DNA from 3 places in the Arthrobacter sp. LjRoot14 genome. Region 1 is predicted to be linked to each of the others. Evidence: predicted binding sites of a transcription regulator. Region 1 holds the regulator's gene; each other region holds the start of a gene.

What was found. The regulator Rex, encoded in region 1, represses fermentation and respiration genes when NADH is low (regulators of the CRP and FNR family bind a similar motif). The targets are predictions, from matches to a motif close to CTTGTGAANNNNTTCACAAG.
Region 2: benA (benzoate 1,2-dioxygenase large subunit) is a predicted target of Rex. The motif match lies at 3,023-3,042, and genes of this name have one in related genera.
Region 3: ACSQ12_RS03235 (queuosine precursor transporter) is a predicted target of Rex. The motif match lies at 4,931-4,950, and genes of this name have one in related genera.

The regions. Positions count from the first base shown of each region.
Region 1 covers NZ_CAXURL020000001.1:3,773,389-3,781,178, reverse strand. The annotation lists gene ACSQ12_RS17140 (helix-turn-helix domain-containing protein) at 1-124, shown strand, start outside; gene ACSQ12_RS17135 (30S ribosomal protein bS22) at 288-386, shown strand; gene ACSQ12_RS17130 (HAD family hydrolase) at 506-1,324, opposite strand; gene ACSQ12_RS17125 (glutaredoxin family protein) at 1,409-1,663, shown strand; gene ACSQ12_RS17120 (redox-sensing transcriptional repressor Rex) at 1,742-2,437, shown strand; gene ACSQ12_RS17115 (hypothetical protein) at 2,446-3,192, opposite strand; gene ACSQ12_RS17110 (hypothetical protein) at 3,442-4,275, opposite strand; gene ACSQ12_RS17105 (YceI family protein) at 4,512-5,060, opposite strand; gene ACSQ12_RS17100 (histidine phosphatase family protein) at 5,281-5,946, shown strand; gene ACSQ12_RS17095 (TlpA family protein disulfide reductase) at 5,997-6,599, shown strand; gene ACSQ12_RS17090 (cytochrome c biogenesis CcdA family protein) at 6,616-7,371, shown strand; gene resB (cytochrome c biogenesis protein ResB) at 7,371-7,790, shown strand, end outside.
Region 2 covers NZ_CAXURL020000001.1:2,240,249-2,248,038, reverse strand. The annotation lists gene benC (benzoate 1,2-dioxygenase electron transfer component BenC) at 1-847, opposite strand, end outside; gene benB (benzoate 1,2-dioxygenase small subunit) at 972-1,508, opposite strand; gene benA (benzoate 1,2-dioxygenase large subunit) at 1,546-2,928, opposite strand; gene catA (catechol 1,2-dioxygenase) at 3,249-4,145, shown strand; gene ACSQ12_RS09985 (benzoate/H(+) symporter BenE family transporter) at 4,253-5,542, shown strand; gene ACSQ12_RS09980 (three-helix bundle dimerization domain-containing protein) at 5,720-5,974, shown strand; gene ACSQ12_RS09975 (DUF808 domain-containing protein) at 6,089-7,105, shown strand; gene ACSQ12_RS09970 (GntR family transcriptional regulator) at 7,211-7,675, shown strand.
Region 3 covers NZ_CAXURL020000001.1:676,949-684,738, reverse strand. The annotation lists gene ACSQ12_RS03255 (DUF6707 family protein) at 1-963, shown strand, start outside; gene ACSQ12_RS03250 (SRPBCC domain-containing protein) at 1,076-1,801, shown strand; gene tgt (tRNA guanosine(34) transglycosylase Tgt) at 1,845-3,152, shown strand; gene ACSQ12_RS03240 (dienelactone hydrolase family protein) at 3,227-3,976, shown strand; gene ACSQ12_RS03235 (queuosine precursor transporter) at 4,027-4,722, opposite strand; gene ACSQ12_RS03230 (TetR/AcrR family transcriptional regulator) at 4,969-5,625, shown strand; gene ACSQ12_RS03225 (TIGR01777 family oxidoreductase) at 5,680-6,585, shown strand; gene ACSQ12_RS03220 (hypothetical protein) at 6,582-7,013, shown strand; gene ACSQ12_RS03215 (hydroxymethylpyrimidine/phosphomethylpyrimidine kinase) at 7,082-7,790, shown strand, end outside.

The sequences.
Region 1 (7,790 bases):
CCGCCTTGTCCATTCCGGAGAGATGCCGGCCGTCCGCTTCGGCCGGTCCTTCCGGGTGCCGGAGTCCGCCGTCGAACAGTACGTCAAGGGTGCTGTCGTGGAAGGCCAGTCGGACACCGCCTGAGCTGCCACAAACGGAGTGCGGTCAGTGGGTGCGCCGGATAAGCGGTACCCTGTTAGGGAACGTTTTTCGTTATTGTAAGAATCTGTTTGTTGTTTAGTCTGTTGCCTAGTCCACGGACCTCTTCCATCAGACAGGTACTCCATCTAGTTTGTAAGGAACTTTCGTGGGTTCAGTTATTAAGAAGCGTCGCAAGCGTATGGCCAAGAAGAAGCACCGCAAGTTGCTTCGTAAGACCCGCCACCAGCGCCGTAACAAGAAGTAGAGATACTTCCTACAGCGTGAGATGCCCGTTGCCTTTGGCAGCGGGCATTTTTCTTTGGGCCGGGCGAATCCCTGCGACGTCCGCTGCAAGGGCAGGCCTGGAGCTGGGGCGGGCCGCGACTAGACCGTGGGGCCGCGGAAGCGCGTGAAGCCCCTCCAGAGGCCGTACACGGCCCCGCCAACCGTGGCCGCCTTCAGTCCGAGCGTGGCGGCGCGGCGTCCCGAGCGGAAGTCGTACACCGGCCAGTTGTTTTCGCGGGCGTGGCGGCGGAGCCGGGAGTCGGGGTTGATGGCCACGGGATGGCCCACCATGCTTAGCAGCGGGATGTCATTGTGCGAATCGCTGTAGGCCCAGCACCGTTGGAGGTCCAGGCCCTCGGCATCAGCAATGCCTTGGACAGCCACCGCTTTGGCCTGGCCGTGCAGGATGTCGCCCACCAGCCGGCCGGTGTAGGCACCGTTCTCGATCTCGCCCACTGTTCCCAGGGCACCGGTCAGGCCCAGCCGGGTGGAAATCACCGTGGCCACCTCGATGGGGGTAGCGGTCACCAGCCACACCATGCGCCCCACACGGAGGTGCTGCTGGGCCAGTGCCTTGGCGCCGGGCCAGATTCTGGACTCAATCATTTCGTCGAAGACTTCTTCGCCGAGGGCCTTGATGTCCTCCACCGTGATTCCGGCAGCCAGCGTCAAGGCCGAGTCCCGGACCGCGTGGACGTCATCCATGTTCTCGCCGCGGAGGACGAACTTGAACTGCTTCCAGGCCATCCCGGCCGCCTGCGGCAGGGTGAACGCGCCGCGCTGATGCATTTTCCGGGCTACGTGGAAGAGGCTGGCGCCCTTCATGAGGGTGTTATCGACGTCGAAGAAGGCAGCCTCGCCGTGCTGCAACGCACCGGCCGGCTGCCGGACTACGGCGACGTACTTCTCCTCGGGCATGACTTGAGTCTAGTCAATGGGCCGGTCCAGGCTGTCACGGGCCTGCCGTCGCGGCGGAGCGGCGGCCCGGGCTACGGTTGAGGCATGGCAAAACCCGACGTCGTCCTCATCACCAAAGCTGACTGCCACCTGTGCGAGGCGGCGCGCGACGCCGTCGAACGGGTCACTGCCGCCCTGGGACTTGAGTGGACGGAACAACTGGTGGACAACCATCCGGAGCTGCGCGAGCGTTACGCCGAAGAGATCCCCGTGGTCCTGGTGGACGGGATCCAGCGTGACTTCTGGAAGATCGACGAAACCCGCCTTGAGCGGATCCTTCGCCAGGCTGCGGCCAAATAGGCGCGGCGACTCCTGCTTTGTTGGCAGTGCGGACGGGGCTCTAGAGTGGACTCACAACGCGACGCAATGGAGCAGATAGTGACTTCGCTGGATTCATCCCCCGAGGCTGTTCACGGGGACAGCGGAACTGCGGCCAAGCAGATTCCGCCCGCGGCCGTGGCACGGCTGACCATCTATTTGCGCGCCCTCACCACCATGCTGGCCGAAGGCGTCGAACGCGTCTCCTCAGAGTCCCTGGCCGAAGCCTCCGGCGTCAGCTCGTCCACCCTCCGGAAAGACCTCTCGCATGTGGGGTCCTACGGCACCCGAGGCGTTGGCTACGAAGTGCAGTACCTCAGCCGCAACATCTCAGCCGCGCTCGGGCTCACCCGCGACTGGAAAGTGGCAATCGTGGGCGCCGGCAACCTCGGCAAGGCCCTCGCGCGGTACGGCGGCTTCGAATCGCGCGGATTCGACGTCGTGGCCATTTTCGATGCTGACCAGATGGTGGTGGGCAACGAGGTGGGCTGGCTGCGGGTCAGTGACGTCGCTGACCTCGAACCGGTCCTCCAGCGGACCGGCGCCAACATGGTGGTGCTGGCGCTGCCCGCCGCCGTGGCGCAGGGCGTGTGCGACCGCGTCATCGCCGCAGGAGTGCGGAGCATCCTCAGCTTTGCGCCGGTCATGCTCCAGGTCCCGCCGGGCGTGAACCTGCGCAAGGTGGACATGGCCACCGAGCTGCAGATCCTGGCCTACCACGCCCAGCGGATCCAGGCCCCGGAGGACGCGGAGTAGTACTGCCCTCAGCGGCCGTAGGGGTAGCCCGGCTGGCCGTACGGGCTTGCGAACGGGTGGTACTTCCTGAAATACGGCGCGGCGGAGGGTAGGTAGAGGAGCACCATTGCAGCCACTCCGGCGAGGATGGACGGCGTTCCGAGCCCCATTTGGAGAACGCCCAGCAGCGAGAATGCCGCCAGGATGGTGCCGAGAATCCGGGCCCAGTTCCGGCCCTTCCGGATGTTGAACGCCACCAGCGCATACAGCAGCACTCCGACGGCCGCGATCAGCATCACCATTCCCACGATGATGCCCTTGAGGGCCTCGAAATCCACGTCAGCCCGGCTGGCTGCCAGCCTGGCATCAAACGCCCGGCGCATGGCGGGGTCGTCGATGGAACCCAGCGAGAGGAGCACCGAGCCAACCCAGAGGAGGCAAGCAACGATTAACAGCCAGAAAGAGATGTTCACCAGCGGTGGAGCGGCGCTTGCCGCCGAGTTTCCCCGCTGCGGCAGCTCCGAGGGGTAGACCGTGTACTGCTGGTTCCCGAACTGCTGCGGCTGCTGTGCCTGCGCGTACTGCGGCTGACTGTACTGCGGCTGACCGTGCTGGGTCTGACTGTACTGAGCAGGTTGGCCATACTGGGGCGCCTGAGCGAACTGCGGTGCCTGCGCGAAGGGCGACGGGCCCTGCCCGTATTGCGGCTGCTGGCCGTATTGCCCGCCGGACGGGGAATCGCCGGGGTACGACGGCGGGACGGGCGGAGTGCTCATGGTTGATCCTTTACGAGTCGGCTAACGGGCAATCAGCCACCGGGATCAGCCACGTCTTCCTGCCCCCAGCGTGATTTTGCTAACACGGTACCGTGTGCGGGGGCTTTCTGTGCATAGTTTGCGGCTCAATTTCGGCTCAAGGAACAGCGGGACAAACGCAGAGGGCGCGGACTCCGGGGACCGGCGACTGGTGTCGCCCGGGCCGTCCAAAGTCCACGCCCTCCGGCTGGAACCGTGGTGCTGGCAGGGTTAGCGGCCGTACGGGTTGCCCGGCTGCGAGTAGGGGCTGCCGAAAGGCTGCTGCTTCCGGAAGTACGGTGCGGACGCCGGGAGGTAAAGCATCACGATGGCGGCGATGCCAAGCAAAGCCGAGATGGTGCCGATGCTGAACGGAACCAGGCTGAAGATCGACAGGGCTGCAAAGACGGTTCCGAGGATGCGGGCCCAGTTCTTGCCCTTGCGCACGTTGAAGGCAACCAGGGCGTAGAGGCCGGCGCCGATGAGGCCGAAGACCACCATCATGCCGATCACAAGGCCCTTGATGGACTCAAAGTCGACGTCCGCCCCGCTGGCCCTCATCTGGTCCTCGAACTGGTTCCGCATGGCGGGATCGTCCAGGGCAGGGATGGCTACCAGCATGGAAATGATGTACAGGACGCCCGCTGCGATGATCATCCAGAACGCGTTGTTGACCATTTTCGGCACACCGCCGGCGGCGACACCCTGTGGCTGTTCGGACGGGTACTGGGCATACGGGGACTGGCCGTACTGCTGCGGCGCCTGACCGAAGGGCGGCTGCTGCCCGTACTGCGGCGCTGCGGGGGGCTGCTGGCCGTACTGCTGCTGGCCGTACTGCGGTGCGTTCTGCCCGTACTGGGGCGCTGCGGGGGGCTGCTGGCCGTACTGCTGCTGGCCGTACTGCGGTGCGTTCTGGCCATACTGGGGCGCTGCCGGGGGCTGCTGGCCGTACTGCGGTGCTGCGGGGGATTCCGGCGCGTTCTGGCCGTACTGGGGAGCGTCGGGGCCGGGCTTGCCGTTCTCAGGTTCGTTCGGGTTGGCCGGGTTTGCTGGAGGCGTGCTCATAGTTGGTCCTTTGCGGGTCGACTACTGATTAAACGGGTACCGGGATCAGTAACGGTTCCCTGCCCCCAGCATGGTTTGGTTCAACCGTACCGCGCTCCGGCCCGGGGGTGGATCATTCGAAGGAGGTATTCTGGCCGGCCGATGTGGGCCGCCGGCGTCAGCGGCCGCCTTAAACACAGCACCCTGCTCCGTCGCGGTGACGGAGCAGGGTGCTGTGTAACTACGAAGCGAAGAAACTACGCGGCAGGTGCGATGAACGCGAGCTCGAGGTTGATGGCAACCTTGTCGCTGACCAGCACGCCACCGGCTTCGAGGACAGCGTTCCAGGTCAGGCCGAAGTCCTTGCGGCTGATGGTGGTTTCGGCGGTGAGGCCGGCGCGGGTGTTGCCGAAGGGATCCACGGCCACACCGTGGAGCTCGGTTTCGAGAGCCACCGGGCGGGTGACGCCCTTGATGGTCAGATCGCCCTGGAGTTCGTAAGCGTCGCCCTTGGGCACGATCGCGTTGGAAACGAAGGAGATCTCCGGGAACTTTTCGACGTCGAAGAAGTCTTCGCCGCGGACGTGGCCGTCGCGGTTGGCGTCACCGGAGTCAAAGCTGGCGGTCTGGATGGTGGCGTTGACCTTGGAGTCGGCAACGTTCTCGGAAAGTTCCAGGGTCGCTGCGGCGTCCTTGAACTGGCCGCGGACCTTGCTGATGCCTGCGTGACGCACGGTGAAGCCGATTTCGCTGTGCGAGTTGTCGAGGGTCCAGGTGCCGGTGGTGGTGTTGGCGGGCAGTGCCATGGTGTTGCTCCTTGTGATCTTGGATTGAAAGTCTCTTGCGGAAGGACATCTGATCGCCAGCCGAAACTTCTTGGTTGAAGTCTCAACTAACTGCTTCACCCAGTATAAACATGCATTTGCATCTTTTATTCCAACTCCGGGGAACATTTTTCAAAACGTCTCAGTTCTACTCTCTGTAGAAGATTTCAGATCACCCGACATCTTTGAGAAACTGGTACACATGCCCCAAGCCACTGTTCATCTCCTTCGCCACGGCGAGGTCCATAATCCGGACGGCATCCTTTACGGACGGCTGCCGGAATTCCACCTCTCCGAACTCGGGCAGCAGATGGCCAAGACGCTCGCTGTGCACTTCGGTGAGCGCGTAGCCGGCGGGGCTAACATCGTGCACCTGGTGGCCTCGCCGCTTACCCGCGCGCAGGAAACCGCCCTCCCCATAGCGGAAGCGCTGAACCTCGAAATCCACACTGAGGCCCGCATCATCGAAGCTGAGAACCACTTCGAAGGCCTCAAGGTCAACAAGGCCGAGCTCCGCAAGCCCAGGCACTGGCCGTACCTGCGGAACCCCTTTGTTCCGTCCTGGGGTGAACCGTACAAGGACCAGGCCGCCCGCGTCATCGCCGCGGTGCAGGACGCCCGCCGCCGTGCCATTGAGCTGGGCGGCGACCACGCCGAAGCCATCCTCGTCAGCCATCAGCTCCCCATCTGGTCCACCCGCCTGAGCGCCGAGGGCAAGCCCCTCTGGCATGATCCGCGCAAGCGCGAATGCACCCTGACGTCCATCACCTCGCTGGTGTTCGACGACGACGGCACCCTCCTCCGGGTCGATTACAGCGAGCCTGCTGCCGCGCTCCTGCCCGGCGCCTCGAACACTCCGGGGGCCTGAACGTGGCCGGATCCCCCTTCGAGAAGGCAAACAATGCAGGTGATGGCGTGATGCGCTCCGCCTCGCGCCGCAGCGTCCTGGCCGCAGGCGGCCTGGGACTGGCCGCCCTTACCCTGGGGCTTTCCGCCTGCGCCCAGGAGGATGCACTGGCCAAGCAGGCCAAAGCCGGGGACAACAAGAACTACGTGGCCGGGGACGGGTCGGTGACCGAATTCGCCGCCGCCGACCGGAAATCCGCCGTCACCATTAAGGGGACCCTCTTCGACGGCACCGTCGTGGAACCCGCGGACTTTGTCGGCAAGGTGACCGTGCTCAACTTCTGGTTCGCGGCCTGTGCGCCGTGCCGCGTCGAAGCGCCGTCGCTGGAAGCCCTCCACCAGGAATTCAAGGAGCAGGGCGTGCAGTTCTACGGCGTGAACCTCCGCGATGAGAAGGCCGCCGCGGAGGCGTTCGACAAGACGTTCAACCTGACCTACCCCAGCTTCAATGACAAGGACGGCGGCGTACTCCTGGCCGTCTCCGGGCTGGTTCCTCCCGGGGCCGTCCCCACCACACTGGTGCTGGACAAACAGGGCCGGGTTGCGTCCCGGGTCCTGGGCGAAATCCAAAAGGGCACCCTCAAGGCCCTCATTACCGCCGCCGTGGCAGAGTAACGGCGGCACGCACACCGTGAACAGCCCCTTCGCCGAAGCCATCCTGAACGGTTCCCTGCTGCTTGCCATTCCCGTGGCACTGCTCGCCGGACTCGTCTCCTTCCTGTCGCCCTGCGTCCTGCCGCTGGTGCCCGGCTACCTGGGCTATGTCACCGGACTGACGGGCGTGGACCTGGAGAAGCAGAAGCGCGGCCGGATGCTGGCCGGAATCGGCCTCTTCGTGCTCGGCTTCTCGGTGATTTTTGTCCTGCTGGGCGGAGCGTTCGGACAGCTGGGATCCATGATCAGCGGCGGACAGAACGCCTGGATCACCCAGGTGCTGGGCATCCTCGTGGTCGTCATGGGCGTGGTGTTCATGGGCGGCTTCAGCTGGCTGCAGCGGGACGCCAAGATCCACGCCAAACCTCCCGCCGGGCTGTGGGGTGCACCGTTGCTGGGCATCACCTTCGGACTGGGGTGGGCGCCGTGCATCGGGCCCACGTACTCCGCAGTCCAGCTGCTCAGCATGTCCGGGGGCTCCTCGGCCGCGAAGGGTGCGTTCCTTGCCTTCGTCTACAGCCTGGGCCTGGGCATCCCGTTCCTGCTGATTGCCCTGGCCGTGCGCCGCGGTGTCGGAGTGATGTCCTTCTTCCGCAAGCACCGGCTCGCGATCCAGCGGACCGGCGGGGGAATCCTGGTGGTCCTGGGCCTCCTGATGGCCAGCGGGGTGTGGGGTGCCTGGGTTGCCGGGCTGCAGTACTGGTTCCAAACCGATGTGAAATTGCCGATCTGATGAGCGAGCGTGTGAACGACAAGAAGAGACCTGCTCCTGCAGACAAAGCGGAGAACACTTCCCCCGACAACGCGGCAGAAACCCCCGTGGCCAAGGTCAAAGCTGAAGCTGCCCTCCCGGCTCTGGGTCTCATGGGCATGCTGCGGTGGGCCTGGACCCAGCTGACCAGCATGCGCACCGCGCTGTTCCTGTTGCTGCTGCTGGCCGTTGCCGCGGTACCCGGGTCCCTGTTTCCGCAGCGTCCGGCGAACCCCTCCATCGTCACGCAGTACATCAAGGACCACCCCGAGTACGGCAAGATCCTGGACTCCCTCCAGCTCTACGACGTCTACTCCTCCGCATGGTTCTCCGCCATCTACATCCTGCTGTTCATTTCGCTGATCGGCTGCGTTGTTCCCCGCGCGATTGCCCACTACAAG
Region 2 (7,790 bases), 1.5 Mb from region 1:
AGCCCGTGTGGGGAGCAGATGTGCCCGGTTCGGAGGCAATGTAGTCCCACGTGAAAGCGGGCAGCTTCGCCTCATACTCGCGCAACCAGTCCAGGCCAACGATGTCCGCCTCCCTGGTCAGGCCATAAATCAGATGGACCGGTACGGACGGCGGGTTCTCGGAAAGCTTCTCGAGGATGGACAGGAGCGGCGCCAGGCCGGTGCCGCCCGCCAGGAGCAGCAGGGGCCGCTTGGGCTCGCGCAGGAAGAACGACCCGTACGGACCGGTGAACTCGATGGTGTCGCCCACCGCAGCCCGGTCCCGCAGATACTCGGACATCGCACCCTGCGGCGTCACCCGCACCATGAACGATGGGTCCTGAACCTCGGGGCCGCTGCTGAACGAATAGGAGCGCTCCGCGTCCGTTCCGGGGACCTTGATGTTGACGTACTGGCCCGGGAGGAAGGCCAGGGCGTCCCGGTTTTCCGTCTCCAGGGTGAAGGAAACCGTCGTTTCGGAATGCTTGTTGAGCTCCTTCACGGTGGAGGTGAAGGTGGTGGCCGAAGTCTTCGCTGATTCCGACGTGGCAGGGATCTGAATGCTCAGGTCCGACTCCGGAACAGCCTGGCAGGTGAGCAGGTACCCCTTCTCGAGCTCCGCCTCCGTCATCGCATCGTCAATGTAGTCGCCCGGGTCGAAGGAGCCGGAATCGCAAAAGGCCTTGCAGGTGCCGCACGCACCGTCCCGGCAGTCCGATGGAATGTTGATGCGTGCCTTGTACGCAGCGTCCATCACGGTCTCGTAGTCGCCGACCTTGATGACCTTGGTGACGCCGTCCTCGAAGCTGAGGGCTACTTTGTGGCCCATGGTTTCCTCCTGGCTGGGAATCGCGTCGACGCGACCCGGGTGGTTCGGATGTGCCCGACGGGCACGGATTTTGAAACGGCCAAGGTCGGTGCCGGGCAGGATGCCGGGCACCGGCCGGGAGCCGTCAGATCATGTAGACGTCCACGACGTGGTGGATGTAGTCGTTCTTGAGGACAACCTTCTTCTTCAAGATGACCGGCTCGCCGCCGGCGAGGTCGATCGTGTAGAAACTGGTCCCGAAGTACGTGTCCGTAGTGTTGTACCGGAAGTAGAGGGTTAACCAGTTGAAGCGCACCTTCACCTGGCCGCCGTCGTGCTCCATGATTTCGACGTCGGTGATGTTATGCCCGGTGCGGGGCTCGGGCAGGGACGTGGCCGAGGACCGGTCCGTTTTGATCCGGAAGACCCGGTCCTCAATGCCGCCGCGGTTGTCGTAGTAGATGAGCGAGATCTCGTTCTGCGGGTCCTCTGTCAGCCGGTCATCGACGTCCCATGCGGGCATCCAGAACTCCGAGTCCGGGTGGTAGCACTGAAGCCACTCATCGAACCGGCGGTCATCCAGCAGGCGGGCCTCCTTGTACAGGAAGGCGCGGACGGTCTCGAGGGTGGCGATCTCCCCGGCGTTCTTGAGCGCCGCAGCGGGTGTTGTCAGGTTGGTCATGGGTTGTGCACTCTCTCTGGTTCCACGTGGACGGGGGTCAGGCTGTGACTGGAAGAGCATCCAGGGTGGAGGTCTCCTCCTCCGCCAGCGCCCGGTCCATGACTTCCTTCCAGTACCCGTGCTGAATGGGGTAGAGCCCCTCGTCCTCCGTGCGCACCCCGGAGGCGATGACCCTGGTCATGCCCAGCGCCTGGGCCTGCTCGTCGGGGCCTGCGATCTCATGGGTGGACCCGCGGGTCATGTCGTTCCAAGGCGCCGAGGTGGCCCAGTAGGTCTTGTTGCAGGACCGGAACTCCTCGAGGTCGTCGGGCGTGGCCATGCCGGTGGCGTTGAAGAAATCCTCGTACTGGCGGATCCGTTTGGACCGGTTCTCCTGTGATTCGCCCTTGGGCGCGATGCAGTAAATGGTCACCTCGGTCTGGTCCGCCGAGATGGGCCGGAAGTGCCGGATCTGCGAGGAGAACTGGTCCATGATGTAGACATTCGGGTACAGGCAGAGGTTCCGCGAGATGTTGATCATGAAGTTGGCCATCTCTTCGCCGTACTTCGTGACGAGCTCCTCGCGGCGGTCCCACAGCGGGCGGTCCTCCGGGTTGGTCCATTCCTGCCACAGCAGCAGGTGTCCGTGGTCGTACGAATAGAAACCGCCCTTGACCTTGCCCCACTTGCCGGCGTCCATGGCCTTGGTCTTGTTGGCGGAGTCGCCGGCGGTGCGGCGGGCCGTGGTGGCCGCATAGTTCCAGTGCACGGCGGTGACGTGGTAACCGTCTGCCCCGTTCTCGGCCTGCACCTTCCAGTTGCCGTCGTAGGTGTAGGTGGACGATCCGCGCAGCACCTCGAGCCCCTCCGGGGACTGGTCCACGATCGAGTCGATTACCTTGGCGGCATCACCCAGGTGTTCTTCGAGCGGGAGCACGTCCGCCTTCAGGGAACCAAAGAGGAAACCGCGATAGGACTCGAAGCGGGCCACTTTGGTGAGGTCGTGGGAGCCCGCTTTATTGAAGGTCTCCGGGTAGCCCGCGTTTCGCGAATCCTTCACCTTCAGCAGCTCGCCGGAGTTCTTGAACGTCCAGCCGTGGAACGGGCAGGTGAAAGTGGTGCGGTTGTCCGTCTTGCGGCGGCACAGCATGGCACCCCGGTGCGAGCAGGCGTTGACGAGGCAGTTGAGTTTCTCGTCCTTATCGCGGGTGATCATCACGGGGGTGCGGCCGATGTTGGTGGTGAAGTAGTCCCCCACGTTGGGGATCTGGGATTCGTGGGCGAGATAGACCCAGTTGCCTTCGAAGATATGCTTCATCTCCAGTTCGAAGATCTCTTCATCGGTGAAAATTTCGCGCTTGGCACGGATGACGCCGTTCTCACGGTCGTCGATCACGGCGTCGGCAAGGACGTCGCGGAGGTGGGCCAGGTTCTCGGTCATGGCGTGCTCCTTCATTGGAGAGTGCTGGACGGATGGTCAGGAATTTTTGCCGGCGGCGGTGTTCCCGCGGGACGTTGTCAGGCAAGTCTTGCCCATCGTGATGGCTCTCACATCAGGCAAATACCTAGGTTCGACCAAGGGTTCCTTTATGTCTGCTTCTTGACAGAAAACCGGCCTAATCGATATTTGTTGCGTCCTTATTTGACGCCTACGATGAGACGGACATCACGGGAACTGCGCCGCGACAGGTTCAGATCCTGCCCCCAACCCGGTTGGCACCGGGTTCGGGAGCAGTTCCCGTCCCCTATTCAAAGAGGAGTATGGACATCACCATGACCGAGACCCAAGCAGACACCCGCCACGAGGACGAGGGCACTGCAGTCGAAGCCGGCTCCAAGGCCACGGAACGCTTCGCCGCATCAGGCAAGCTCTCCCACCTGGATGTGCCGAAGGAACGAGTGAGTCTGCTGGCGGGGGCACTCATCAAAGCCGCCAATGACATCGTCGTCGAGCACCAGGTCACCTACGAGGAATACAACGCACTCAAAGCCTGGCTTATCAAGGTGGGCACCGACGGGGAATGGCCGCTCTTCCTTGACGTGTGGCTGGAGCACACTGTGGAGGACGTCAACTCCCAGGATCGCCCCGGAACCGTGGGCACCATTGAAGGGCCTTACTACGTGCCGGGGTCCCCCGCGCTCCCGACCCCTGCCACTGTAGAGATGCGTGAGGACGAGGAGGGCACACCGCTGCACTTCAGCGGCCGCTTCACCGATACGGACGGTAACCCCATCCAGAACGCACAGGTGGAGATTTGGCACGCCGACAGCGCCGGGTTCTACTCCCAGTACGCGCCGGGTCTCCCCGAGTGGCTCTTCCGTGCAACGGTCAAAGCAGATGATGAGGGCCGCTTCGAAATCAACACGATGCGCCCGGCTCCCTACCAGATCCCCACGGACGGGGCATGCGGGCAGCTGATTAGCGCGGCAGGATGGCACGCCTGGCGCCCGGCGCACATCCACATCAAGGTTTCCGCGCCGGGATTCCAGGCCGTAACTCAGCAGCTGTACTTCCCGGGCGACCCGCACAACGCGGACGACATCGCCTCGGCAGTCAAGGCTGAGCTGATGCTGGAACCCAAGAGGCGCACGGATGGCGGGGCCGGCGAAGAAGTGGTGTATGACTACGTGCTCGCCAAGGAAGGCCAGCACAAGTAAGAGCCACCGCTGACAGATCGGTGCCGGCGCCTCGGCCCGGCACCGAGGGCGCTCTGGAGTGCAAGCTCCGGGGCGCCTTCCTTTTGCCGCCCCTGCAAGGAGCCCTGATGCCGCCATCCCGACAGAACCCGTCCGCCATCGCTCATGTGGAAGCCGTAGAGGCTCCGAAACGCCAACCGCTGTTGGAACGTCCGGGCGTTCGCCCCGCAGGCGTACGCCGGGTTCTCCGTGACCTCGGCCTGCCCTACGTCTCCAACGGCGTGATCGGCCTCATCTTCTCCGCCTCCGGCCCCATAGCCGTCACCCTCGCCGTGGGAGCGGCGGGAGGCCTCACCGAGGGCCAACTTGCTTCCTGGGTGTTTGGCATCCTTTTTTCGGGCGGGGCGGCGACGCTGGTGATGTCTCTCCTCTACCGACAACCCCTGGGCTTTGCCTGGTCCATTCCCGGGACGGTGCTCCTGGGTCCGTCCCTGCAGCACTTGTCCTTTCCAGAGGTGGTGGGGGCTTTCTTCGCGTCCGGATTGCTCGTCCTCGCGCTGGGCGCCACCGGATTGGTCCGCAGGATCATGGCAATGGTGCCCATGCCGATCGTCATGGCGATGGTGGCCGCGGTGTTCCTGAAATTCGGCACGGACATAGTTGGTTCAACCCAGGCCAACCCTGTAGTGGCTGCACCGATGGTGGTCGCATTCCTGGTCCTCACTGCCGCGCCTGCGCTAGGCAGGTATATTCCGCCAGTGCTCGGTACTCTTGCGGTTGGTGGTGTCGCTGTGGCGCTAAGTGGCCAATTTTCCCTCCAAAAAGGCGGCCCGGTTCTGGCCACCCCGGTCTTCACCGTTCCTGAGTTCACTTGGGCTGCCCAGCTGGAACTGGTTGTTCCCCTCGCCCTGACGGTCTTGTTTGTTCAGAATGGGCAGGGCATCGCGGTTCTCCGTGCCGCAGGCCACAACCCGCCGGTCAACGTGTTCGCCATCGTTTCGGGTGCGTTTTCGTTGATCAATGCCGGCTGCGGCGCTGTCTCAGCGTGCGTGACCGGTCCAACCAACGCCCTCATGACTTCCTCAGGAGCCAGGCAGCGCCAGTACACGGCGGCCGTGGTTTTCGGCGTCCTGGCCATGACCTGCGCCCTTCTCGCTCCCGCACTGACCCGGCTCATGCTCGCAACACCCAGGGAATTCATATTGACCCTGGGCGGCATTGCGATGCTTCGGGCACTCCAGCAAGCCTTTGTCACCGCGTTCGCCAATGCCTTCACGCTGGGGTCCTTGGTGACATTCGTGGTGACCATGTCCGGGATGAGCCTTGCCAACATTCACCCGGCATTCTGGGGCCTGGTCATCGGCTACACAGTGTCCCGGGTCCTTGAACGCGCGGACCATCCTGCAACAGGATCCTAGCGAGGTGTTTTCATGATTCTCCGCAGGGCGAGGTCATGACCTGGGCCCGCGACCGGTCCCTGGGACTGTTCAGAAGCGTCCTGTCCATCAACTCATGGCAGGCGTACACCCGCCCGAAGCCGCAGCCATTCCCCCGGCAGACCCTGGTCCGTGCCGCAGCATGCAGTAAGCAGGCTGATGGACGCCGACGCGGGCGGGCCTCAAACTGATTTGATGGACGATACGGAAAAACGAGAGACCATCGCCAAAGTCACGGACCGCCTGTCCGAACGATATCCCGAAACATCCCGGTACTACATCGCCGGGCTCGTCGCCGAAGAGTACGCCCGTCTGGACACCAGCCGGATCCGCACCTACATACCGACACTGATCGAACACGGGGCCAAGAACCGACTCCGGGGGAACGCCAACCGGCCACCGGCAGAACACTGACACCAACAGTCTCCCGCGATAGCACGGCGCATATAATCTGAGCATGCCAATCACGCACCTCACCCAGGACCTTCACGCCCGACAGCCTGCCCTCGACCACCGAGGGAGCGAGCTGTGAGCGGCGGTCTTGTCGCGCTGCTGGACGACATCGCAGCCCTGGCCCGCATAGCTGCCGCCTCGGTGGACGACGTCGCTGCCGGTGCCGCCAAAGCGGGGGCAAAGGCCGCAGGTGTGGTGATCGACGACGCCGCCGTCACCCCGCAGTACGTGTCCGGTGCAGACCCTTCACGCGAACTGCCTATGATCAAGCGGATCTTCTGGGGCTCGCTCAAAAACAAGCTGCTGATCATCCTGCCGGCACTGCTTCTTATCAGCGCCTTCTTCCCAGGGGCCATACCCTTCATCCTCATGGCAGGCGGCACCTACCTCTGCTACGAGGGCGCCGAGAAGGTCTGGCACAAGTTCCGCGGGCATCACTCCGCGGAGGAAGATACACCGGCGGTCGAACGGGGACCCGAGGCGGAGGCCAAGGTCGTCAAAGGCGCCATCACCACGGACTTCATCCTGTCCTGCGAGATCATGGTCATCTCGATGAACGAGGTGGCCACTGAATCCCTGTGGGTCCGGGCCCTCATCCTGGTCGTCGTGGCTCTCGTGATCACAGTGCTCGTGTACGGCGCCGTCGCACTCATCGTCAAAATGGACGACGTCGGCCTGCACCTGGCCGCTAAGGACTCCAAGGCTTCCCAGCACGTCGGCGAGATGCTCGTCAAGGGGATGCCCTCCGTGCTGGCCGCTATTACCTTCGTCGGGACGATCGCCATGCTCTGGGTTGGCGGGCACATCATGCTGCAGGGGGCCTACGACCTAGGCTGGCACGCCCCTTACGACCTCGTCCATGTCCTTGAGGAGCCCGCCGCCGGGTTCGCTGTGGTTGGCGGCTTCCTGGGCTGGCTCGTAAACACGCTGTGCTCGGCCGTCCTCGGACTCGCCTGGGGCCTCATTGTCATGGCCATCGTCGGCCCGCTGCTGAAAGTGCTGCCGTTCGGCAATAAGGAAAAAGGGCACGATGAGAGCGACGCAGTCGCAGCGCGCGGGCCGGCGAACCGTAACTCCGATCCGGCTTCATAGCTTGTGGCCGGTGGGGTGGCCGGGGTTTCCGCTCAGGCTCAAGGAAGGGCTTTGAGAGCACAGTGAGATCCGCTCCGGGCTCGCCGTCTGAGAAGCTGAACCGGGCTGTCCGCACACCTGCAGCTGACCGAGGGAGTCCTGCTCCCCGGCACACGGCTGACCGAATCCACCATTGCCGAGGACATCGGCGTCTCGCGGAACACGGTGCGCGAGGCCTATGCCGAGCTGGCCAGCGAACGGCTGGTGGTGCGGCACCCCAACCGGGGTTTGTGGCGAGCCTGGAGCCCGGCGACATCCACGACGTCTACACCGTCCGCCGAACCATCGAAGTGGGCGCTATCCCCGGCGGAGGCAGCCCGGAGGCTGTGGCAGCCCGTGCGCGCGCCGGTGGAGGAAGGCAAGATCGCCGCAGCAGCGGACGACGACGAGGGGCTGGGTGCCGCAAACCAGCACTTTCACGGGGCGATAGTCGCGTTGGCGGGCAACGGCGAACTCGAGCGGGCCGCCGAGCTGCTGCTGGCATACTTGGACCGCTCCGAGGCAAAGCAGGCCGAAGTCCACGGCGAGTGACGCCTGCGGAATTTGGCGTGGGTGTCGTCCTGGCGAACGCCCACACGCGCCGCCAAGGAACTGTTTGCTGGACCTCCGGACACAGCCGTGGGAAGCTCCAAGGGCGGGCTGAGCA
Region 3 (7,790 bases), 3.1 Mb from region 1:
GAAGTCCAGAGCGTACTCGTTGAGGACGACGACTTCGGCACCCCGGCCGTAGTCCTCGCAACGCTCACGGGAGGCGGGATCCTGCGCATCGCGGCCGGCTCCACAGTCCTGGTGGCGGGCGCCGGCACGGGCATGGAAGCTACCGCCCCCGGCGACGCCGCAGCCAACGCCGGCGGCGAAGAGACGGCAGTTTCCGAAGAGCCCGACGCCGACACCCCTCTTCAGCTGGTTGAGTCCCCCGCCGCCCGGGCAGAGGCTGCCGCCCCGGCGGCTCCCGCCGTCGTCGTACCTCCCCTTCCCGCCACCACACCGGCTGCAGCCGCCGCGGCGGCCGGCCCGAGCGAGGAAGAGCTGGCGCTGATCCCGGAGCCCGCGGGAACGCCCGAGTCGGTGGTGGAGGCGGTTGCCTCCGCCCACCCCGATGCGATGGGCGTGATGCTGCTAAGCGACCGCCTGGCCAAGGGCATCAACACCAAGTCCGGAAGCTGCCTCAAGGACCTCAACGACCTCGCCCACGAACTTTTCGTCGCACTCAAGGATGCCGACGGCGCCCTTGCCGTCGCAGACCTACTCAACGTGCTGCCCTTTGACGGCAACCCGGGCCGCTGGACGTCCGTGGAGGCGGCACTGGCCCTCTCCAGCTACATCTGCCGGCAGACCGGGCAGGAGGAACGCGCTGAGGTGTATGAGAAGCTCCTCCGCGCCCCGGACGCGATGGAAACCGACCCGTTCAAGGCCCGGATGAATGCAAAGGTCCGCCAGCGCTCCCTGAACGAACCGAATCTGTATGACAAGGAAATCTTCCGGGCCATCGACAACTCGAACCCGGACGCCGAACGCGAATGGCGGCTGCTGCGCCTGGAGGCCCTGATGTTCCTGCGGGCGCACGGGGGCTCCGAAACCATCGGGCTGAAGGAACTGGAACGCCGGATTGGCAACGAGCTGGAGTCCGTGCGGGCCTGAGGCCCGTTGGCCCTGGCCGTTGGCCAGTTCCCGTTCCCATTCCCGTTCCCGTTCCCGTTCCCGTTCCCGTTAGGCCCTACCCGGGCGGCGCCGGGAGTTGTAGATTCGCCCCATGACGAACAATCTGAGCGTTGTGATCAACTCCGATGCGCAGCAGGTTTGGACAATGCTGCGTGAACCGGCCAAAGTTGCCCAGTGGCACGGCTGGGAGGCCGACGACCTGGCCGCCGAGATCAACGAGATCTACTTCAAGGACACCGTGGTGGAAGCCCCGGACCACACCAGCCTGACCGTGGACGGCGGGGACGAGTTCACCCTGAAACCCGTCCCCGCCGGCACCGAAGTGAGCGTGACCCGGGCCGCCCTGGACCACAATTCCGAGTGGGCCGCCTGGGACGAGGACATCACCCAAAGTTGGCTGACGTTCCTCCAGCAGCTCCGTTTCGCACTGGAACACCACCCGCACGGCAAACGCCGCACGGCATTCTTCTCGGTTCCGGGCGGGGACGGTTCGGCCATCGACAAGCTGGGACTGGGGGACGTCCCCAGGCCGGGTGAGCCGTACTCGCTGACCCTTGCGACCGGGGAGGAGGTCTCCGGCAAGGTCTGGTACCGGACCAACCACCAGGTGGGGCTCACCGTGCACAGTTACGCCGAGCACGGCGACGGCCTGCTGGTCGTGGCCGACCAGCCGCCCATTGCCGAAATAAGGCCCGACGGCGGGTCCATGGTGATCGTGTCCACCTACGACCTCGGCGCCCACCGGCTGGAGGAAATCCGCAACAGCTGGGACAGCTGGCGGGCTGAGAACTATCCCACATCGGACCCCGTGCACTGACCGCCGGCTAAGTTTCCCGGTGCCAAGCTGGCACACTTGAACCGTGCCAGCCAATACTGAACCATCACTCCCGCCTCTCGAGCCGGGTGCCGCAGCCCTGCAGTCCGAGTTTTCCTTCACCGTGGGCAAACGGCTGAGCGAGACGTGCTCACCGACACCGGAGCAGGTGGCGGCCAACGGCGGAGAGTTCCTGGGCCGAACCGGCACCATCAGCACCCCGCACGGCGAGATCCAGACGCCGGCGTTCATCGCCGTCGGCACCAAGGCCACGGTGAAATCAGTGTTGCCGGAGTCCGTCGCCGAACTCGGCGCGCAGGCCGTGCTGGCCAACGCCTACCACCTGTACCTGCAGCCCGGCGCGGACATCCTGGATGAAGCCGGCGGCCTGGGAGCCTTCATGAACTGGCACGGGCCCACGTTCACGGACTCCGGCGGCTTCCAGGTGATGAGCCTGGGCTCGGGGTTCAAGAAGGTCATCGACATGAAGTCTGTTGACTCCTCTGGTCCCGACGATGCCGTCGCGCCGGGTAAGGAACGCCTGGCGCACGTGGATGAGGAAGGCGTGTGGTTCAAGAGCCACCTCAACGGCGACCGGCACCGCTTCAGCCCCGAGATCTCCATGAACGTCCAGCACCAGATCGGCGCGGACATCATGTTCGCCTTCGATGAGCTCACCACGCTGCAGAATTCCCGCGGCTACCAGGAGGAGTCGCTGGAACGCACCCGGCGCTGGGCCGAACGCTGCATCACCGAGCACTTCCGGCTGACCTCCGAGCGGGTAGGGAAGCCGTACCAGGCGCTGTTCGGTGTGATCCAGGGCGCCCAGTACGAGGACCTGCGCCGCAAGGCCTGCCGCGACCTCGGCGCGATGAACTTCGACGGCTTCGGCATCGGCGGGGCTCTGGAGAAGGAAAACCTGGGCACGATCGTGCGCTGGTGCAACGAGGAGCTGCCGGAAAACAAGCCCCGGCACCTGCTCGGCATTTCCGAGCCGGACGACATCTTCACCGCGATCGAGAACGGCGCGGACACCTTCGACTGTGTCTCCCCCACACGCGTGGCCCGGAACTCGGCGTTCTACCACCCGGAGGGACGGTTCAACCTCTCCGGCGCCAAGTACAAGCGCGACTTCGGCCCGCTGCAGGAAGGCTGCGACTGCTACGCCTGCCTGAACTACTCCCGGGCCTACATCCACCACCTGTTCAAGGCCAAGGAAATGGTCTCCGCCACGCTGATCTCGATCCACAACGAACGCTTCGTGGTGAAGATGGTGGACGACGCCCGGCTCGCCATCGAGGCCGGCAACTTCTTCGACTTCAAGGCCGAGACCCTGGGGCGCTACTACTCCTAGGCGGGACGCAGGACGCAGGGGGCGGGGCGCCCCAAAGGCGCCCTGCCGCCGTCGCCCTCCGATATCCTGACCGAATGCTCATCGAGATCCCAGCCGCAGACGGAACTGCAGAGGCCCTTGTCGCCCGCCCCTCCAACGGCACGGGCCCCTGGCCGGGTGTCATCCTTTACATGGACGCCTTCGGCCTGCGTCCCCGCATCCAGGAGATGGCTCAGCGCATCGCCGACTGGGGCTACGTGGTCCTGGCGCCGAACACCTTCTACCGCGAAGGGACGGCCGCAGATATCGAACCGCACACGGACATGACCACCCCGGAAGGCCGGGCTGCTGCCGGCAAGGCAGCGTTCCCGCGGGTCGGACGCCTCACCACCGACAAGGCGCAGCCGGACATTGACGCGTGGGTTGCTGCGCTGCGCACCCTCGACGGCGTCGAACCGGGCCCGATCGGCACGTTCGGCTACTGCATGGGCGCCCGGCTCGCGGTGCGCACAGCCACTGCCCATCCTGAGGTGGTCGCAGCATGCGCGGGCTTCCACGGCGGCGGACTTGCCACCGATGCCCCCGACAGTCCCCACCTGGGACTCGGCAACGCCACGGCCCGGTTCGTGTTCGGCCACGCCGACCATGATCAGAGCATGGATGCCGACGCCGTCGCGCGCCTGGGCGGGGCGCTCGACGCCGCGGGCCTCGAGGCTACGAACGAGATCTACCCCGGGGCATCCCACGGCTATTCGATGGCCGACACCTCTGCATTCCACGCCGAGGCCACGGAACGGCACTTCCGCGAACTGGAGGCCCTCCTCGGCTCAACGCTCAAGGGCTGAGCCGCTGGCGCTAGCGGGGCTGGCGGCTTCGGGGCTGGCGGCTTCGGGGCCTACGCGCCGTAGCTCGGTTCGCGCTTCTTGATCCAGCCGATGGCTGACGCGGTCACGGGCACAAAGAGGAACTCCACCAGGGTCTTGTAGAGGAAGCCCACCAGCACGTAGTTCACGAAGCTTCCGGCGTCGGTGATGCCGATGACGGACGCCGCAATGCTGCAGAAGATGAGCGTGTCCACGAACTCGCCGGCCACTGAGGAGCCCATGATCCGCGCCCACAGGGATTTCTCGCCCGTGCGGGCCTTCATCTTCACCAGGATCCAGGAGTTGATGGTCTGGCCGGCCAGGAACGCCAGCAGCGAAGCCAGGACGATCTGCGGAACCGGCCCCAGCGCGCCCTCAAGTGCGGCCTGCTTGGAGGCACCGAACTCGTCGTCGAAGCCGGGCAGCGCAATGATCACCCAGTAACAGGCGGAGGCGAACACCGACAGGGCAAACGTGGTGACGATTGCCTTGCGCGCCACCTTGAACCCGTAGACCTCGCTGATGACGTCGCCCAGGATGTAGGCCAGCGGAAAGAGGAAGAAGCCGCCGTCGGTGATGATCGGGCCGATCGCCACGCCCTTTGATGCCCCGATGTTGGACAGGAGCAGCACCACCGCCATGACGGCCAGCAGGATGCCGAAATAGGGGGAACCGATCGAGGCGAATTTCGGCGCCGCGGAGGCGGGGAAAGTCTTGGCGGAAGTCATGGGTGATCCGTTCGGAGTGGTTCGCGCGGCTGCCCGGGAAAGTTGCGGAGGAGATCCGCCGCGGCGGCCGGCTGTATTAGCACTGGGAGGGGTTCCCGCAGCGCCCTGCCGCCGGAACCGTGTTCCATTGTCGCACCACCGGGTGGGCGAGGTGCGACTTTTGCGCATTCGGCAGCGCATTTGAACACGTTCAGTTTTCGTGTCACACTTCTTGAACACGTTCAAAAAATGAAAGACGGTTAACCCATGGCAAGCAAGAGCGAGCAGACCCGGCAGTTGGTGGCGGACGTGGCCCTGCGCATGTTCCGCGAGGACGGCTTCGAGAAGACCACCATGCGCGCCATCGCCACCGAGGCCGGAGTGTCCGTGGGGAACGCCTATTACTACTTCGCATCCAAGGACGAACTGGTCCAGGAGCTCTACGTCCAGGTCCAGGCCGAGCACGCGGCGAAGGCTGCCGAAGCCGTCGAGGGAATCAAGGACCTCAGCGGCAGGCTCAAGGCGACGCTGCACGCCGGACTCGACGTGATGGAGCCGTACCACCGCTTCGGCGCCGAATTCATTGCCACGGCCATCCGGCCGACGTCGCCCGTTAACCCGTTCTCCGGCGAGTCCACGGCCGCCCGTGACGCCTCGCTGGCCATCTTCCGGGACATCGTGGAGGGTGCAAGCCCGGCGGTTCCGAGGAAATTCCGCGCGGACCTTCCGGAACTGCTGTGGCTCGGCTACATGGGTGTGGCGCTCTTCTGGGTCTACGACACGTCGGCGGACCGGCGCCGCACCCGGAAGCTGGTCGACGGCGTGGCGCCGCTGATTGCACGCGGGCTTTCCCTCGCGAGGATCCCCGGCGTCAGCAAGGTCCTGGACGATGTCCTCAGCCTGAGCCGCAGCGTCCGGGACTAGCCGGGCACCAACAACGGCGGCAACCAGAGCCAGCAACGATCATTGGGGGGAATCATGAACAACAGAAAGACCGTGGTCCTGGCCGGCGCATCCGGCTTCATCGGCGGCTATTTCCGGACGCGCTTCGAACAGGACGGCTGGCAGGTGCGCACCGTCGGCCGCACCGGCGCTGACACAGTCCGCTGGGGCGACGACGACGGACTCACCCGGGCACTTGACGGTGCCGAACTGCTGGTGAACCTCGCCGGACGTTCGGTGGACTGCCGCTACAGCCAACGGAACAAGGCGCAAATCCTGGACTCCCGGGTGTCCACGACGGCGGAACTTGGCCGCGCGGTGGCCCGCTGTTCCGCTCCCCCGGCGACCTGGCTCAACGCCAGCACCGGCACGATCTACCGCCACGCGGAAGACTCACCCCAGTCGGAGCACGACGGCGAGCTGGGTCACGGGTTCTCCGTTGAGGTCGCCCGGGCCTGGGAGTCCGCCCTGGCCGCCGCCGAAACGCCCCTCACGCGCAGGGTCCCGCTCCGGATCTCCATCGTGCTCGGTCCGGGAGGCGGGGTGATGCGGCCTTTCGCGGCTCTCGCCAGGGTCGGCCTCGGCGGGCACATGGGCGGCGGCAGCCAGAAGTTCAGCTGGGTCCATGTGGAGGACCTCTACCGCAGCGCGTTGTTTGTACACCAGCGGACCGACCTCACGGGGCCGGTGAATGTGGCTTCGCCCGACGTCGTGGACAACCGGGAGCTGATGCGCCTGGTACGCCGGGCCCATGGCGTCCCGTTCGGCCTGCCCACGCCCGGCTGGCTGCTGGAGCTCGGCGCCGTGATGATCCGCACCGAGACCGAACTGGTCCTCAAAAGCCGCTGGGTCCAGCCGCGGAAACTGCTGGACGCCGGCTTCATCTTCCGGCACGCCGAGCTGGGCAGGGCACTGCAGGACATCACCGGGCGCCGGGCATGAGCCGGCCGCGGCGTGTGGGGCTTGGCGCCGGCGCGGTGTGGCTCGGCATCCTCGTGACGCATGTGACGTTCTGCCTGGTTCTCGGCGCACGTGTGCATCTGCTCAATTCCGGTGCGGTGTCCGGCGTCTGGTTCGCGGTAATGGCCCTGTTCGTCGGTGCCATCCCCGCGGTAGTCGTCGGCTGGGGCCTGGCCCTGCCCCTGGGCCTGCTGATGCGGCCGGTCGCAAGGCAGTGGCTGCATGTCGCTGCCTTCGGCATCCTGGGCCTTGCCCTGGGCATGCCTTTTGGAGGGTTCAACTCTCCGCCGGACTTGTTCACAGCCGCTGCGATGGGAACGTCGGCTGCGGTGGGCCGCCTTGCTGTTTGGAAGCTTGCCCGGCAGTCCGACGACGGCGGGTCGCCGGCACACGCACCCGACGTCCCGTAGCCAGCCGTTCAGTCATATTGGTCATACGCACAATGCGGTGTTTTTAGGCGCGGTGGCAGTATGGGTGGATGACTTCTGTTGCTGTTGACACGTATCCCGCCGTCGCCCTGACCATTGCCGGTTCCGAGGCGACGGGCGGTGCCGGTGCACAGGCTGACCTGAAGACGTTCCAGGAACTGGGTGTCTTTGGCATCGCCAACCTGACCTGCATCGTTTCCTTCAACCCGAACGACAACTGGAACCACCGTTTTGTACCGGTGGACCAGCAGGTTATCGCGGACCAGCTGGAGGCGACGACGTCGGCGTACGGCGCCGCGTCCGGCGCACCTTCCGTGCTGGACACCGTAAAGATCGGCATGCTGGGCAGCCCCGCCACGATTTCGACCGTGGCGTCCGCGCTGGCTGCCGGCGGGTTTGCCAACGTGGTGCTGGACCCGGTGCTGATCTGCAAGGGCCAGGAACCGGGCCACGCGCTGGACACGGACGAGGCACTGAAGGCACAGATCCTGCCGCTGGCCACCTTTGTCACGCCCAACCATTTCGAAGCCGAGTCGCTGTCCGGCCTGGAAATCACCGACGTCGAATCCCTCAAAGCGGCAGCCATCCGCATCCATGAGCTGAGCGGAGCCGCAGTGCTGGCCAAGGGCGGCGTGCGCCTGGCCGGGCCCGACGCCGTCGACGTCTTTTACGACGGCGACATCCTGGAAATCCTCTCCGCCCCCAAGGTGGGCGAAGTAGCCGTGTCCGGTGCCGGCTGTTCCCTTGCCGCCGCAGTGA